3 regions of the Giesbergeria sinuosa genome follow, and region 2 is predicted to be linked to each of the others. Evidence: predicted binding sites of a transcription regulator. Region 2 holds the regulator's gene; each other region holds the start of a gene.
The links. Region 2 encodes HrcA, which represses chaperone genes, less so after heat shock. Its sites were predicted from a motif close to TTAGCACTCNNNNNNNNNGAGTGCTAA; they were not measured.
Positions count from the first base shown of each region.

Region 1: the regulator HrcA is predicted to act here: its motif matches at 1,609-1,635, upstream of rpoH (RNA polymerase sigma factor RpoH).
Region 3: the regulator HrcA is predicted to act here: its motif matches at 2,298-2,324, upstream of groES (co-chaperone GroES).

Region 1 is NZ_JBHSHJ010000006.1:114,609-119,096, forward strand. It holds gene ACFO6X_RS09425 (IclR family transcriptional regulator) at 1-309, shown strand, start outside; partial or broken gene ACFO6X_RS09430 (hypothetical protein) at 267-467, opposite strand; partial or broken gene ACFO6X_RS09435 (transposase) at 464-792, shown strand; gene rpoH (RNA polymerase sigma factor RpoH) at 1,666-2,595, shown strand; gene ACFO6X_RS09445 (Bug family tripartite tricarboxylate transporter substrate binding protein) at 2,708-3,715, shown strand; gene ACFO6X_RS09450 (Crp/Fnr family transcriptional regulator) at 3,731-4,488, shown strand, end outside.
Region 2 is NZ_JBHSHJ010000001.1:372,128-376,615, forward strand. It holds gene pth (aminoacyl-tRNA hydrolase) at 1-484, shown strand, start outside; gene ACFO6X_RS01685 (RNA-guided endonuclease InsQ/TnpB family protein) at 481-1,743, opposite strand; gene hrcA (heat-inducible transcriptional repressor HrcA) at 1,857-2,861, shown strand; gene ACFO6X_RS01695 (NAD kinase) at 2,934-3,830, shown strand; gene recN (DNA repair protein RecN) at 3,833-4,488, shown strand, end outside.
Region 3 is NZ_JBHSHJ010000001.1:493,515-498,002, forward strand. It holds gene ACFO6X_RS02205 (DUF1924 domain-containing protein) at 1-83, opposite strand, end outside; gene groL (chaperonin GroEL) at 217-1,866, opposite strand; gene groES (co-chaperone GroES) at 1,914-2,204, opposite strand; gene ACFO6X_RS02220 (sensor domain-containing diguanylate cyclase) at 2,438-3,718, shown strand; gene ACFO6X_RS02225 (bifunctional nicotinamide-nucleotide adenylyltransferase/Nudix hydroxylase) at 3,715-4,488, opposite strand, start outside.

The sequences.
Region 1 (4,488 bases), on a different contig from region 2:
AAAGTGCTCTTGGCATTTACGGAAACAGACAGCAGTTTCGAACTGATAAGAGAGCGCCTGTGGGCAACTTCATACGGCGAACGCGATCCCGAAACGGCTTCTGCCTCCGTACCGGTCTTTGGGGCCTTGGGAGACCTGAAAGGGGCGCTGACCATTTCAGGCCCATTGTCCCGCTTAGGAGAGCCGTCTGCCATGGAGGTAGCTGTGGCAGCACTGCTTGAAATGGCGCGCCGTGCAACAGCTGAGTTCGGGGGGAACCCCAGCCGCTACACAAGCGCCTTGCAGAGTGCTTCAGTAGACGGTGCGTAGGCGGTTGCCGCCGCACGGCACATGTTCAAGCAGCGATAGAGAACTGGAATCACCCCAGCTTCCGCTGGCGGGAAGTACCCGATGGGTTCAAGCAGGCGGTGGTGATTGAATCATGATACCCATTCGAGCGTTGTGACTTCGACAGCTTCTTTGGTTTTCTATTGAGACCATGCTGTGCATCCATTGCCTGCAACTGTGGTGGAACCTGTGAGTGATCCTGCCATGGAAGAAGAGCTGCACGAGCGGCCGCTGTGCCGCTGCTTTGCGGATCTTGATGGCGCAGCCCGCATGCCTGACGAAACCATCATCTTGCACTTTCGCCACCTGCTGGAGAAACACCTGCTGGCGACCATCAACATCGGTTTGGCCCAGCAAGATCTGATGCTCAAGACCGGCCCCATCGTGGATGCCAGCAGCATTGCTGCGCCCAGCTCGACCAAAAACAAAGAGGGTGAGCGAGATCCAGAGAGGCACCAGACAAAGACAAGGCCGAGCGGCTTAAGGCCAGCGTGTGAGACAAGGTGGAACAACCGTTCAGGGTGAAAAAGCAGTAGTTTGGCTACCACCAAGGTGGGCTACCGGGGCCAGGGGAAGAGCACGGCGCGGTTGACGATGCTGTTTACGTTGGGAAATCTGTGAATGGCAAGGAAGTGCATCATGGGTGCACAGGGATAGGAGTGCTTTCCCAGTGCTAAAGCGGTATCGCAGAGGCCAAAACAGGCCTGCAAACTGCGCGAAAAGGGTGCCAATCAACCGGTTATGCAGGCATCAAGTGAACCTGCGCGCTCTGTCGGGCGGAGTTGATAGGGCCACCAGAACCACAATCTTCTGTATTTTCGAGACAATTCCCACATCATGGAATAAAAAACAACGGTGAAAAGTAAGAAATTGCTTCGCCGAAGATTTCAGTCCTCAGCCCTTACTCAAACTCCCGAGTTCCATGCTGTATTTGCCCTTGTCTCACGTGGCAAACGTCCCCATAGTTCAGTGCTCAGTGCAAAAAACAGAACCTAGAAAAATTTCGCTGGGTCTTACATCAGCGGAGGTTTGAACAAGCTTGACGAAGTCGGCGTTAAAGGCATCCGCCAGAGTCGCCCCCTTTATTGGGTAGCGTATTCGGTGCCTCCTTGTCTGAACGAGAGGCTAGAGGCACTATCAATCCAACCCCAGTAATTGGGGCTATTGCCCTTTGATCCCAAACGAAAGAAGCAGTCAGAGTTCAGAACTCAGTGCAAAGAGCGGGAAACTGAGTGACGATCAACATTGATTTTTTTGTTACAGGGTCGGGAACTTCGGGTCTTGGCACTCTCTCCAACAGAGTGCTAACATGAAGACTTGGAAGAAAGGACTTCTGGAATGACACTCTCATCTGGATCCGCATCGGCGGCTTTGGCATCGACCAACCCGTGGGCCGTAGTGCCGTCGCTGGGCAATCTGGACGCTTATATCTCGGCAGCCAATCGCTTGCCCTTGCTCACCTATGAGGAAGAGCAAAGCTATGCGCGTCGGCTGCGCGACCACAATGATGTGGAGGCGGCTGGGCGCTTGGTCATGTCACACCTGCGGCTGGTGATTTCTATTTCGCGTCAATATTTGGGGTATGGGCTGCCCCACGGCGATTTGATCCAAGAAGGTAACGTGGGCCTGATGAAGGCGGTCAAACGCTTTGATCCTGATCAGGGGGTACGTCTGGTCAGTTATGCCATGCACTGGATCAAAGCCGAGATCCATGAATACATTCTGAAGAACTGGCGTATGGTCAAGGTGGCTACCACCAAGGCGCAGCGCAAGCTGTTCTTCAATTTGCGCTCCATGAAGCAAGGCTTCAAGACCGATGCCGAAGACACGCACCGCAGCAGTTTGTCCGATACTGAAATTGACCAAGTAGCCCATCAGCTCCAAGTCAAGCGCGAAGAAGTGATAGAGATGGAAACACGCATGTCTGGTGGTGACGTGCTGTTAGATCCAGCTCCCTCCGACGATGGTGAGCAGGCGTTTGGCCCGATTGCCTATCTGGCTGATGCTTCGCACGAGCCTACGGCTGTGATGGAGTCGCACCAGCGCGACATGCTGGCCAGCGATGGTATTGCCACTGCCTTGGCTACGTTGGATGAGCGTGGTCGCCGGATCGTGGAGGAGCGTTGGCTCAAAGTGAATGACGATGGTTCTGGTGGCATGACACTGCATGAATTGGCGGCGGTTTATGGCGTGAGTGCCGAGCGCATTCGCCAGATTGAGGTGGCCGCTATGAAGAAAATGCGCAAGGTGTTGAGCGCCTACGCCTGATGGGCTGTTCCCCACCGTATGGGGTGGCGATAATGTAGGATGCACCATTGAGGTGCAACGTGCCTTCTTTGCGCTGGGGTCATAGGATCACAGCGATTGTTCAGGAGTTTTGATGCCCCCTTCCTCCTCGCGCCGCACGGCCCTGCTTTGGGCCTTGGCTGCTGTTGGCAGCAATGCCTGTCTGGCACAGCCCGTGGTGGCGGGCAGGGCGCTGGCTACGCCTGGATGGCCTACGCAACCTATCCGGTTGGTGGTGGGTTTTCCGGGGGGCTCTTCGCCCGATTTGGTCGCACGTACATTGGCAGAACCCCTTGCACAGGCTTTGGGCGTGCCAGTGGTGGTAGAAAACCGGGTGGGGGCTGGAGGCAACATCGCCGCCGAGGTGGTGGCCCGTGCCACCGACCACCACACGCTGGGAGTGATGATCAACGGCAACTTGACAATTGCACGGATGCTCAACCCCAAACTTGTTTACGACCCCCTCAAAGATTTGGCGCCTATCAGTTTGATCGGTACCGCCCCTTTGGTTTTGGCGGTGCCTGCCAAAGCACCGGGGAGTCAAACCCGTGATTTCTTGATAGCAGCTCGCCAAGCGGGGGATCGGTGGAGTTATGGCACGCCGGGGGTGGGCACAGTCGCCCACATTGGCATGGAGTTGCTCAAAGCCAAAACAGGCATGGCCCCAGTGCATGTGCCCTATCCTGGCAATCCTCAGGTCATCCAGGCGCTGGTGGGGGAGCAGTTGCAATTGGCCCTGCTGCCCCCAGCAATGGCAGCCGCCCAAGAGCGGGCAGGCAAGTTGCGCATTATGGGGGTGACATCTACTGGGCGTAGCACGTTGGTGCCCCATTACCCCAGTTTGTCCGAGGCGGGGGTGGCTGATTTCCATTTAGAAATATGGAATGCCGTGGCCTCCTCGCCAGCACTGCCGTTGCCAGTGCGAGAGCGGCTCTCAGTGCTGCTCAGCCAGATCGTACGCAATCCAGGGGTGCGCCAAAAATTGTTCCAACAGGGCTGGCAGGTTGCAGGCACCACCGCCGAAGGGCTGGCCCGACGCATTCAGGCTGACACCCAGCTGCTGGGGGGAGTGATTGCCACCCAGAGCATTCGGGCCGATTGAGCCAAGGAGCGTCCTTTGGCTGCTGCACCTTTGCCATTGCCAGCCCCCCCCCAAGGGGCCGTGTTGCGTGGCTTGGCGGTAGACGCAGCCGAGGGGCGGGCAGCCGATTGCGCACGCTGTGCCTGTCAGCGCCTGTGCCTGATGGGCAAGATGGCTCCAGAGGTGCGTCCGCATTGGCAGTCGTTGGTCACCGAGCGATCTTTTGCCAAGGGGAGCTATTTGCTGCGCCAGGGGGAGGCTCTGACGGTTTTTCGTATCGTCAAGGTGGGCACCACCATGTTGTTGCGCAGTTCAGAATACGGCATTGAACGGCCTGTGGGCCTGTGCGGTCATGGTCAAACGTTGGGTTCCACCATGTTGCTCGGTCAGCCTGCCATGTTGTCGTGCATTGCCATGTCACCCGTGCGGATCTGTGAAGTGCCCATTGCACCTTTGTTGGCGGGTGGCTTGGTCAACCAGACTTTTTTATGGGAATTGGCCGTGGCTTATGCACAGACCAATGCCCAAATGGCAGATTGGGCGCGTTTGGTACGCATTCCTACCGTGGCAGGTCAGGTGGCAGCGGCTTTGCTGCAATTGGCCACTTTGCAACGCAGCACCTTGGTGCGCCTGCCTAGCCAGAGCGCATTGGCGGCCTTGTTGGCCACCACGCGCGAGACGATTGCCCGCACCTTGCGCCAGTTGGAACTGGAAGATTGTTTGGTTCGCCGAGACCGCTGGCACTGCGAGATTCGGCGCGAGTTGCTGCTGGCCCGTTGTGGTGAAGGCCAAAC
Region 2 (4,488 bases):
TTGGGGTTTGGCCGCACGGGCCAATGTGCATGGTCACACGGTCTGGCTGTTGCAACCCCAAACCTTCATGAACTTGTCGGGCAAATCGGTGGCTGCTTTGGCGCGGTTTTTTAAGATTGCCCCTGACGAAATCTTGGTGGCCCACGACGAATTGGATTTTTCTCCTGGTCAGATCAAGCTCAAGCGTGGTGGTAGCCACGGCGGCCACAATGGTCTGCGCGATATCCATGCCCAATTGGGGGCTTCTGACTATTGGCGGCTGCGCATCGGCATCGGACACCCTGGTGTGAAAACCGAGGTGCCACATTGGGTGCTGAAAAAGCCGGCACCTGAGCAGCGTACCTTGATAGAAGACAGTATTTCCCATGCGCTGAAGGCTTGGCCCGCACTGCTGGCCGGAGAGATGGACAAGGCGACTTTGCTCATCCATACCACCAAGCCACCTCGCCCGAAAAAATGCGACTTGACATCCTCCCCTGCCTAAAGGCAGGGGATTCCTACCGCGCCAGTCACAAGCATCGTGTTTGTGCTGGTCGCCTCAGTGGGTTCCTGCTTCACTGAGGCTGCACGCTTAGGTCTTGCAACTTTGGCGCGGCTGACATCCTCTCCACAGGCTAACAAGCGTAATCCACGCTCTAAAACATTCATGGCCCCCACCACATCCGCGTGGTTTTGGTAGCCACAGGCTACACACAGAAACGGCGCCTGTGTGCGCCGATTGTCCTTGGACACATGAGCGCAAGCCGGACAGGTGCGGCTGGTGTTTTGCGGCAATACCGCTACCAGCATCCCGCCCGACCATTGCAGTTTGTATTCCAGTTGCCGCCGAAACTCGCTCCAACCCTGATCCAAAATGGAGCGGTTCAAGCCCGACTTGGCTTGGACGTTCTTACCCGGCTTGTCTTGGCAACCCTGTGCCGATTTCGACATATTTTTGACCTGCAAGTCTTCGATACAAACGAGCGCGTGGTTTTGGCTGATCGCTGTAGTGGCTTTGTGCAGGAAGTCTTTGCGGCAGTTTGCAATCCGCGTGTGAATTTTTTGGACCTTGGCTTTTTCTTTTTTCCAGTGGCTGCTAAATTTGACTTTGCGCGCCATGCGCCGCTGGTAGCGTGCCAGCCGGACTTGGTGGCGCTTGAAACTGTTCAGGGGTGCTAGAAAAGCGCCATCGCTGAAGGTGGCAAAGCGGGCAATACCTAAGTCGATGCCGATGGCGGTGGTCGCAGTGGGGACAGGGGGAGCCACTTCGCGTTCGGTTTGGATGCTGGCAAACCACTTGCCAGCCGAGTGGCTTACCGTGATGTTTTTGGCTGTTCCAAGGAGCTTGCGGCTTGGCCGAAAGCGTACCCAGCCCAGCTTCGGTAACTTGATACGGCGGTTGCCTAGGTCGATCTCAAAGCCCTGTGGAAAACGAAAACTCTCCGCACGGCCTTTGTGCTTGAAGCGCGGAAAACCTGCACGTTTTTCAAAGAAGTTTTTGAACGCACGCTCTGCATCTTTGAGCGCTTGTTGCAAGGTTTGGGAAGGCGATTGCCTGAGCCAAGGCAACTCATCCTTCCGCTGTGGTAGCTGGTTGGCCATTTCCACATAACTGATAAATTTGCCACCCGCTGCATAGTTGGCTTTTTGCAGTGCCAACGCCTTGTTATAGACAAACCGACGCGCCCCAGCAAAGCGGCACATGTCGCGCTGCTGCGCACTATTGGGCATGAGCTCGAACTTGAAGGCTTGCAAGCGTTGCATACTTTGATTCTATGCAGTCCCTATGCTTGCACAAAAAATACCTTTGGTATCCGCGCGCTACATCTCCACCCTGAAGAACGGGATTTTCCGCGCAAGATGGATAAAATTGCCCGATGCTGGATGATCGTGCCAAGTTGTTGCTCAAGGCGCTGGTAGAGCGTTATATCGAAGATGGGCAGCCCGTAGGCTCCCGCACTTTGTCACGTGCCTCGGGGCTGGATTTGTCGCCAGCCACCATTCGCAACGTGATGGCGGATTTGGAATACTTGGGCCTTATTGCCAGTCCGCACACCTCTGCGGGGCGGGTTCCTACCGCCAAAGGCTATCGGTTGTTCGTCGATACCATGCTCACGGCAGACCGTAGGTATATCTCTACACCCCAATTGGCCCCTGACCAACCACAGAAAGTGATTGCCAACGCGGCTCAACTGCTATCGAGCTTGTCGCAATTTGTTGGCGTAGTGATGGCGCCCCGGCGCACTTCTGTGTTTCGGCATATCGAATTCTTGCGCCTGTCGGAGCGGCGCTTTTTGCTCATCATTGTCTCGCCCGAAGGCGATGTGCAGAACCGGGTGATTCTGTCTGAAACCGATTTCACCCAAAGCCAGTTGGTGGAAGTAGCCAATTTCTTGAACATGCACTATGCAGGCATGGCGATGGAGCAGGTGCGTGAGCGGTTGGCTACAGAGGTAGACCAACTGCGCGGCGAGATTGCCACGCTGATGCAGGCTGCGGTGCAGGTCAGTTCCGAAGCCTTTGAGCAGGCCCAAGAAGAAGTGGTGATTTCGGGTGAGCGCAATTTGCTGTCGGTGAGCGATTTTTCTCAAAATATGGGCAATTTGCGCCGTGCGTTTGACCTGTTTGAGCAAAAAACCCAAATTTTGCGCCTGCTGGATGTATCGCAGCAGGCCGAAGGGGTGCGCATTTACATTGGTGGTGAGAGCCAAGTAGTTCCCTTTGAAGAGTTGTCGGTTGTCAGTGCGCCTTATGAGGTGGATGGGCAGGTGGTAGGCACATTGGGGGTGATTGGCCCCACCCGAATGCCCTACGACCGGATGATCCAGATTGTGGACATTACCTCGCGGCTGGTCTCCAACGCGCTCAGCCACCACCACTGAGCCCAGTTGGTGTTGGCCCCAATGGCGCTGGCCCGTCAGCGGCTTGACGCGCAACAATGATGTAATTCGTCCATGAAGTCCCGTTTTGAACACATTGCCTTGGTAGGCAAGTACCAGAGTCCGACCTCTGGAGTCATGGCCGAACATGCGCGCAAGACGCTAGAGGGTATTGCCCTGTTTCTGCGTAGCCAAGGCTGTACCGTTTCGCTAGAAGCACAGACGGCAGCCCATATGGACATGCCCGGATATCCGGCTTTGGATGTGGACGAAATCGGCCATCAGTGCGATTTAGGTCTGGTGGTTGGGGGCGATGGCACCATGTTGAGCATTGGCCGCCAAGTGGCCCGTTATGGCACTCCATTGATTGGAATCAACCAAGGGCGGTTGGGCTTTATCACCGATATTCCACTAGACAATTACCAGTCCACTCTTGCGCCCATGCTGCATGGGCAGTTTGAGGAAGACCACCGTCCTTTGATGCACGCGCGCGTGCTGCGTGAGGGCGTGTGTGTGTTTGATGCCTTTGCCATGAATGATGTAGTGGTCAACCGGGGGGCTACCTCTGGCATGGTGGAGTTGCGGGTGGAGGTGGATGGCCATTTTGTGGCTAATCAACGTGCCGATGGTCTGATTGTGGCTTCCCCTACGGGTTCGACGGCCTATTCATTGTCGGCGGGGGGGCCTATGCTGCACCCGTCTTTGCCTGGCTGGGTGTTGGTGCCTATTGCGCCCCACACGTTGTCAAACCGCCCGATTGTGCTGGCTGACATCACGGAGATTGCCATCGAAATTGTCAATGGGCGCGATGCCAGTGCCAATTTTGATATGCAGTCCTTGGCCTCTTTGCACCACGGTGATCGTATTTTGGTGCGCCGGGCTGAATACTGCGTGCGCTTTTTGCATCCGCGCGGCTGGAGTTACTTTGACACGTTGCGCAAGAAACTGCGCTGGAACGAAGGAGGTTCCTGAACATGTCGCTCAAGAGCATCACGTTGCACGATTTTGTCATTGTGCAGCGGCTGGATCTGGAGCTTGCAGATGGATTCACGGCCCTGACCGGAGAGACGGGGGCGGGAAAATCCATTCTGATTGATGCCCTGCAATTGGTATTGGGTGCCCGTGCCGATGCGGCTCTGGTGCGTGAAGGTGCAAGCCGCACAGATGTTTGTGCAGAGTTTGACACGCCCCTCGGCCTGCGCTCATGGCTGGAAGAGGCTGGTTTTGGCATCGAAGAGCACTTGTTGCTGCGCCGCACGGTGGACACCCAAGGCAAGAGCCGGGCCTGGATCAACGGCACCCCAGCCACAGCGGCCCAGTTGCGTACGGCGGGCGAGTGGCTGTTGGACATCCACGGTCAGCACGCTTGGCAAAGTTTGACGCGGCCCGATGCTGTGCGCAAGCTGCTGGACGCCTATGCCGGTACTTCCACCCTAGAGGTGGCACGTTGCTGGCAACGTTGGCGAGTGGCCCGCAAAGCCTTGGAGCAAGCACAAAATGCCCAAGAACATGGGGAGCGTGACCGTGAACGGCTCCAATGGCAAATTGCTGAGTTGGACAAGCTGGCCCCTGGCATGGATGAATGGGAAGAACTCAATGCCCAACATACGCGATTGAGCCATGCCCAAGC
Region 3 (4,488 bases), 120 kb from region 2:
TCGCCTGCATAAGCCCAAGGCAAATGGAAGGTCAGTGCCAGTAGTGCTGCCCACAGCCCACGGGATGGATGAAAAGTACGCATGCCGTGATGGTGCGACACCGGCCTGAAGAAAGTCTTAAACGTGTGTCTCTTTGCAAAGACAAAAGCCCACAGCTTTTGCAAGCTGTGGGCTTGGTGCGCAAAGCTGGCGCTGTTGGCGCCAGCTGGGCTGGGTTTACATACCCATGCCGCCCATGCCACCCATACCGCCCATGCCACCCATATCAGGGGCACCAGCAGTCTCGGCCTTGGGGGTCTCGGCGACCATGCACTCGGTGGTCAACATCAGACTGGCCACGGAAGCGGCGTTTTGCAGCGCGGTGCGGGTCACCTTGGTGGGGTCCAGAATACCCATTTCGATCATGTCGCCATAGGTGTCGTTGGCGGCGTTGAAGCCGTAGTTGCCAGCACCAGCCAAGATGGCGTTAACCACCACCGAAGGCTCGCCACCGGCGTTGGCCACGATTTCGCGCAGGGGCGCTTCGATGGCCTTGAGCACCAAGGCAATGCCGTGGTCTTGGTCGGTGTTGTCACCCTTGATGGCGCCAGCAGCTTGGCGGGCGCGCAGCAGAGCCACACCACCACCGGCCACAATGCCTTCTTCCACGGCAGCGCGGGTAGCGTGCAGGGCGTCTTCGACGCGGGCCTTCTTTTCCTTCATTTCGACTTCGGTGGCAGCGCCGACCTTGATCACGGCCACACCGCCAGCCAACTTGGCCACGCGCTCTTGCAGCTTTTCGCGGTCGTAGTCGGAGGTGGCTTCTTCGATTTGCACGCGGATTTGCTTGACGCGGGCTTCGATGTCAGCAGCAGCGCCGTGGCCGTCGATGATGATGGTGTTTTCTTTGCCCACTTCGATGGTCTTGGCTTGGCCCAGATCGGCCAGCGTAACCTTTTCCAAAGTCAGGCCCACTTCTTCAGCGATAACCTTGCCGCCAGTCAGGATGGCGATGTCTTCCAACATGGCCTTGCGACGGTCGCCAAAGCCAGGAGCCTTCACGGCCACCACCTTCAGGATGCCACGGATGGTGTTGACCACCAATGTTGCCAGAGCTTCGCCTTCGACGTCTTCAGCCACGATCAGCAGCGGACGGCCAGCCTTAGCCACTTGCTCCAGCGTAGGCAGCAGGTCGCGGATGTTGCTGATCTTCTTGTCGAACAGCAGCACGAAGGGGTTGTCCAGGATCGCGGCTTGCTTTTCGGGGTTGTTGATGAAGTAGGGCGACAGGTAGCCACGGTCAAACTGCATACCTTCAACGACATCGAGTTCGTTTTGCAGGCTCTTGCCGTCTTCTACGGTGATCACGCCTTCTTTGCCTACTTTGTCCATGGCATTGGCAATGATTTCGCCGATGCTGGTGTCAGAGTTGGCGGAAATGGAGCCGACTTGGGCAATTTCTTTGGAAGTGGTGGTGGGCTTGGAAGCCTTCTTCAGCTCGGCGATCAGGACTTCTACAGCCTTGTCGATACCGCGCTTCAGGTCCATGGGGTTCATGCCAGCGGCCACATACTTCATGCCTTCGCGCACGATGGCTTGGGCCAGCACGGTAGCGGTGGTAGTACCGTCACCAGCGTTGTCAGAGGTCTTGGAAGCCACTTCCTTGACCATCTGGGCGCCCATGTTTTGCAGCTTGTCTTTGAGTTCGATTTCCTTGGCCACGGACACACCGTCTTTGGTCACGGTGGGGGCGCCAAAGGAACGCTCCAGCACCACGTTGCGGCCCTTGGGGCCGAGTGTCACTTTAACGGCGTTGGCCAGGACGTTGACGCCTTCGACCATGCGGGCGCGGGCTTCACCACCAAAAACTACGTCTTTTGCTGCCATGTGTATTTCTCCAGAATTCTAAAAACAGGGGTCAGTGCTGAAAGTGCTTAGGCTTCAACGACGGCAAAGAGGTCGTCTTCCTTCATCACCAGCAGTTCATTGCCATCGACCTTGACGGTCTGGCCGCTGTATTTGCCAAACAGCACGCGATCACCCACCTTGACGTTCAGCGCAATCAGCTCGCCCTTGTCATTCTTCTTGCCGGGGCCAACGGCCAGCACTTCGCCTTGGTCAGGCTTTTCTGCGGCGTTGTCGGGGATATAGATGCCGGAGGCAGTCTTGGTTTCGCTTTCGATGCGCTTGACGATGACACGGTCGTGCAGAGGGCGAAGGTTCATGGATCTATCTCCTGAAGGGGTCAAAAAAATGCTTTATCAATTGAGGGTCTGTGTTTGCAGACACGTAGCCAATCTTCCGCTGACAGGGTGTTGTTAGCACTCTTGTCAGACGAGTGCTAATGATAAGGGCTTTTTGCGGGCTTTCAAGAGGGGGCTGTGTATGGGGGGTGCCTTAACATCGTGCCTTGCGTATGGAAATAACAAGGCACAGCCCTCAATAACAAGCCAATACCATGCTGATCTCTTCTTTTTCTCTGCACCAATCGGTGTTTGAGCATCTGCCCGATGCGGTTTACCTGATTGATCCACAAACCTCCAACATTCTGGACTGCAATGCAGCAGCCCTGCACCAAGTAGGGCTGCCCCGCGACGAGGTGGTGCAGCATTCGGTGCTGAGTCTGCAAAAAGATGTGATTGGCATTGAGCAGTGGGCCAGCATTGCGCAGGCGGTTCGGGAGGCACAGGGACAGTTTGTTTTTATTGGCCGCCATCGCCATCGCAGTGGGGCCGAGGTGCCGGTAGAGGTAACGACCAGTGCCTTTATGCACCAAGGCTGCGAATATTTTGTGTCGGTAGCGCGGGACATTGGCCGCCGTCTGGCGCTGGAGCAAGACCTGAACGACCGCGATGTGCAGTTGCGCTATGCCCTGACCGAGGCATCTGATGGCCTGTGGGACTGGAATCTGCTCAACAACGAAGTGTTTTTTAGCCCTCAACTCAAGCGTATGCTGGGTTATGGCCCCCATGAGATGAAGCCCACGCTAGAGACTTGGGCCACCAATGTCCACCCCGACGATGCCAGCCGTGTACGCCGGGCGCTGCAAGAACACATCAAAGGCTTGCGTGAGCGTTATGAGGCTGAATACCGGCTGCGCAACCGCAACGGCCATTACCTGTGGGTGCATGACCGGGGGCGTGTTTGTGAGCGTGACGCCCAAGGCCAACCTATTAGGGTGGTGGGTATGGTGCAGAACATCACCGACCGTAAACATGCCGAGCAAGCCCTGCAAATGCAGGCATCACACGATGCCTTGACCGGGCTGCTCAATCGTCGCGAATGTGAGCGTATCTTGCAGCAGCAATTGCAGCGATGCCAGCAGCAGAACTTGCCCTTGGGGTTGTGTTTGTTTGACCTAGACCATTTCAAGGACATCAACGACCGTTTTGGTCATCAGACGGGAGATTTGGTGTTGCGCAAAGTGGCCCACGAGATTCAGGCGCATGTGCGGGCCGCAGACTATTTGTTTCGCTGGGGGGGGGAGGAGTTTCTCTTGGTCAGTGCTGGTGCGCCCTGTGGGCATGTGCTCCACTGTGCCCAGCGGTTGCGGGCGCGGTTGGCGGAGCTGGATTGGCCCGAAGTGCCTGGACTCCACGGCATCAGTTGCAGCTTTGGTGTGGCTATGTTTCCAGAACATGGGCAGCAGGCCGATGATTTGTTCTTGGCCGCAGATTCGGCGCTGTACCGTGCCAAGGCCCAAGGGCGCAACCGGGTAGAGCTTGCCGTGATGGCCTAAAGCGGGGCTGTGGGCAAACTGCTGGTCAGGCCCAAAAAGTGGTCGAGCATGTGAAAGTGGTCTTCAAAAAACTCGGCCTCTAGTGCTGCTAATTGGTTCATCGGTACCCATTGCACCTGTGCCGCATCGTCACCCGCCTGTACGGTGGGCAGTGGCTGTGCGCCCAAATCGAAATAATGGGTATGGGTGAGGGTGCGCCCGCGTTGGCTGCGGTCTGGGTGGTCAAACACACTGACTTGGCGCAGGGCGGCGCGCAAGGTGTCTTCTGGCACATGGCAGTGGGTCTCTTCGGCCAGCTCGCGTAGGCAAGATTGCCAGAGGGTGTCGCGTGGCTCCAAAAAACCGCCGGGCAGGGCCAGTTGCCCCACACCGGGGGCATGGCCTCGGCGAATCAGCAAGACATGTTGCTGGCAGCACAGCAGGGCATCGACTGTGACAAACACTGGCGCATAGGGCGCACTGGCCCAAGCGGCTCGGTATTGGCGTAGCATTTGCCATTCTTGTTGCAGCAGCAGGTAGTCTTTGCTTTGTGCAAAGCGGTGCAGTTGTGCCAAGGTGGTGGCGGGCATCTGGTCGGCCAGTGGTGCCAAGGCGGCCAAGACGGCCCCGCTGCCTGCCCCAAAATAGGCATCGCGGATGGCGGTGGCATCAACGGTGCCGTGGCGGGGCACATCGAGCAACGCCCAACCCGGAAAACTGCGCAGGTAGTTGCTGCTGGCGTCTTTAAAGTGGCCCACCAAGGCAATGCGGGCACCGGCAGGCACACGTGC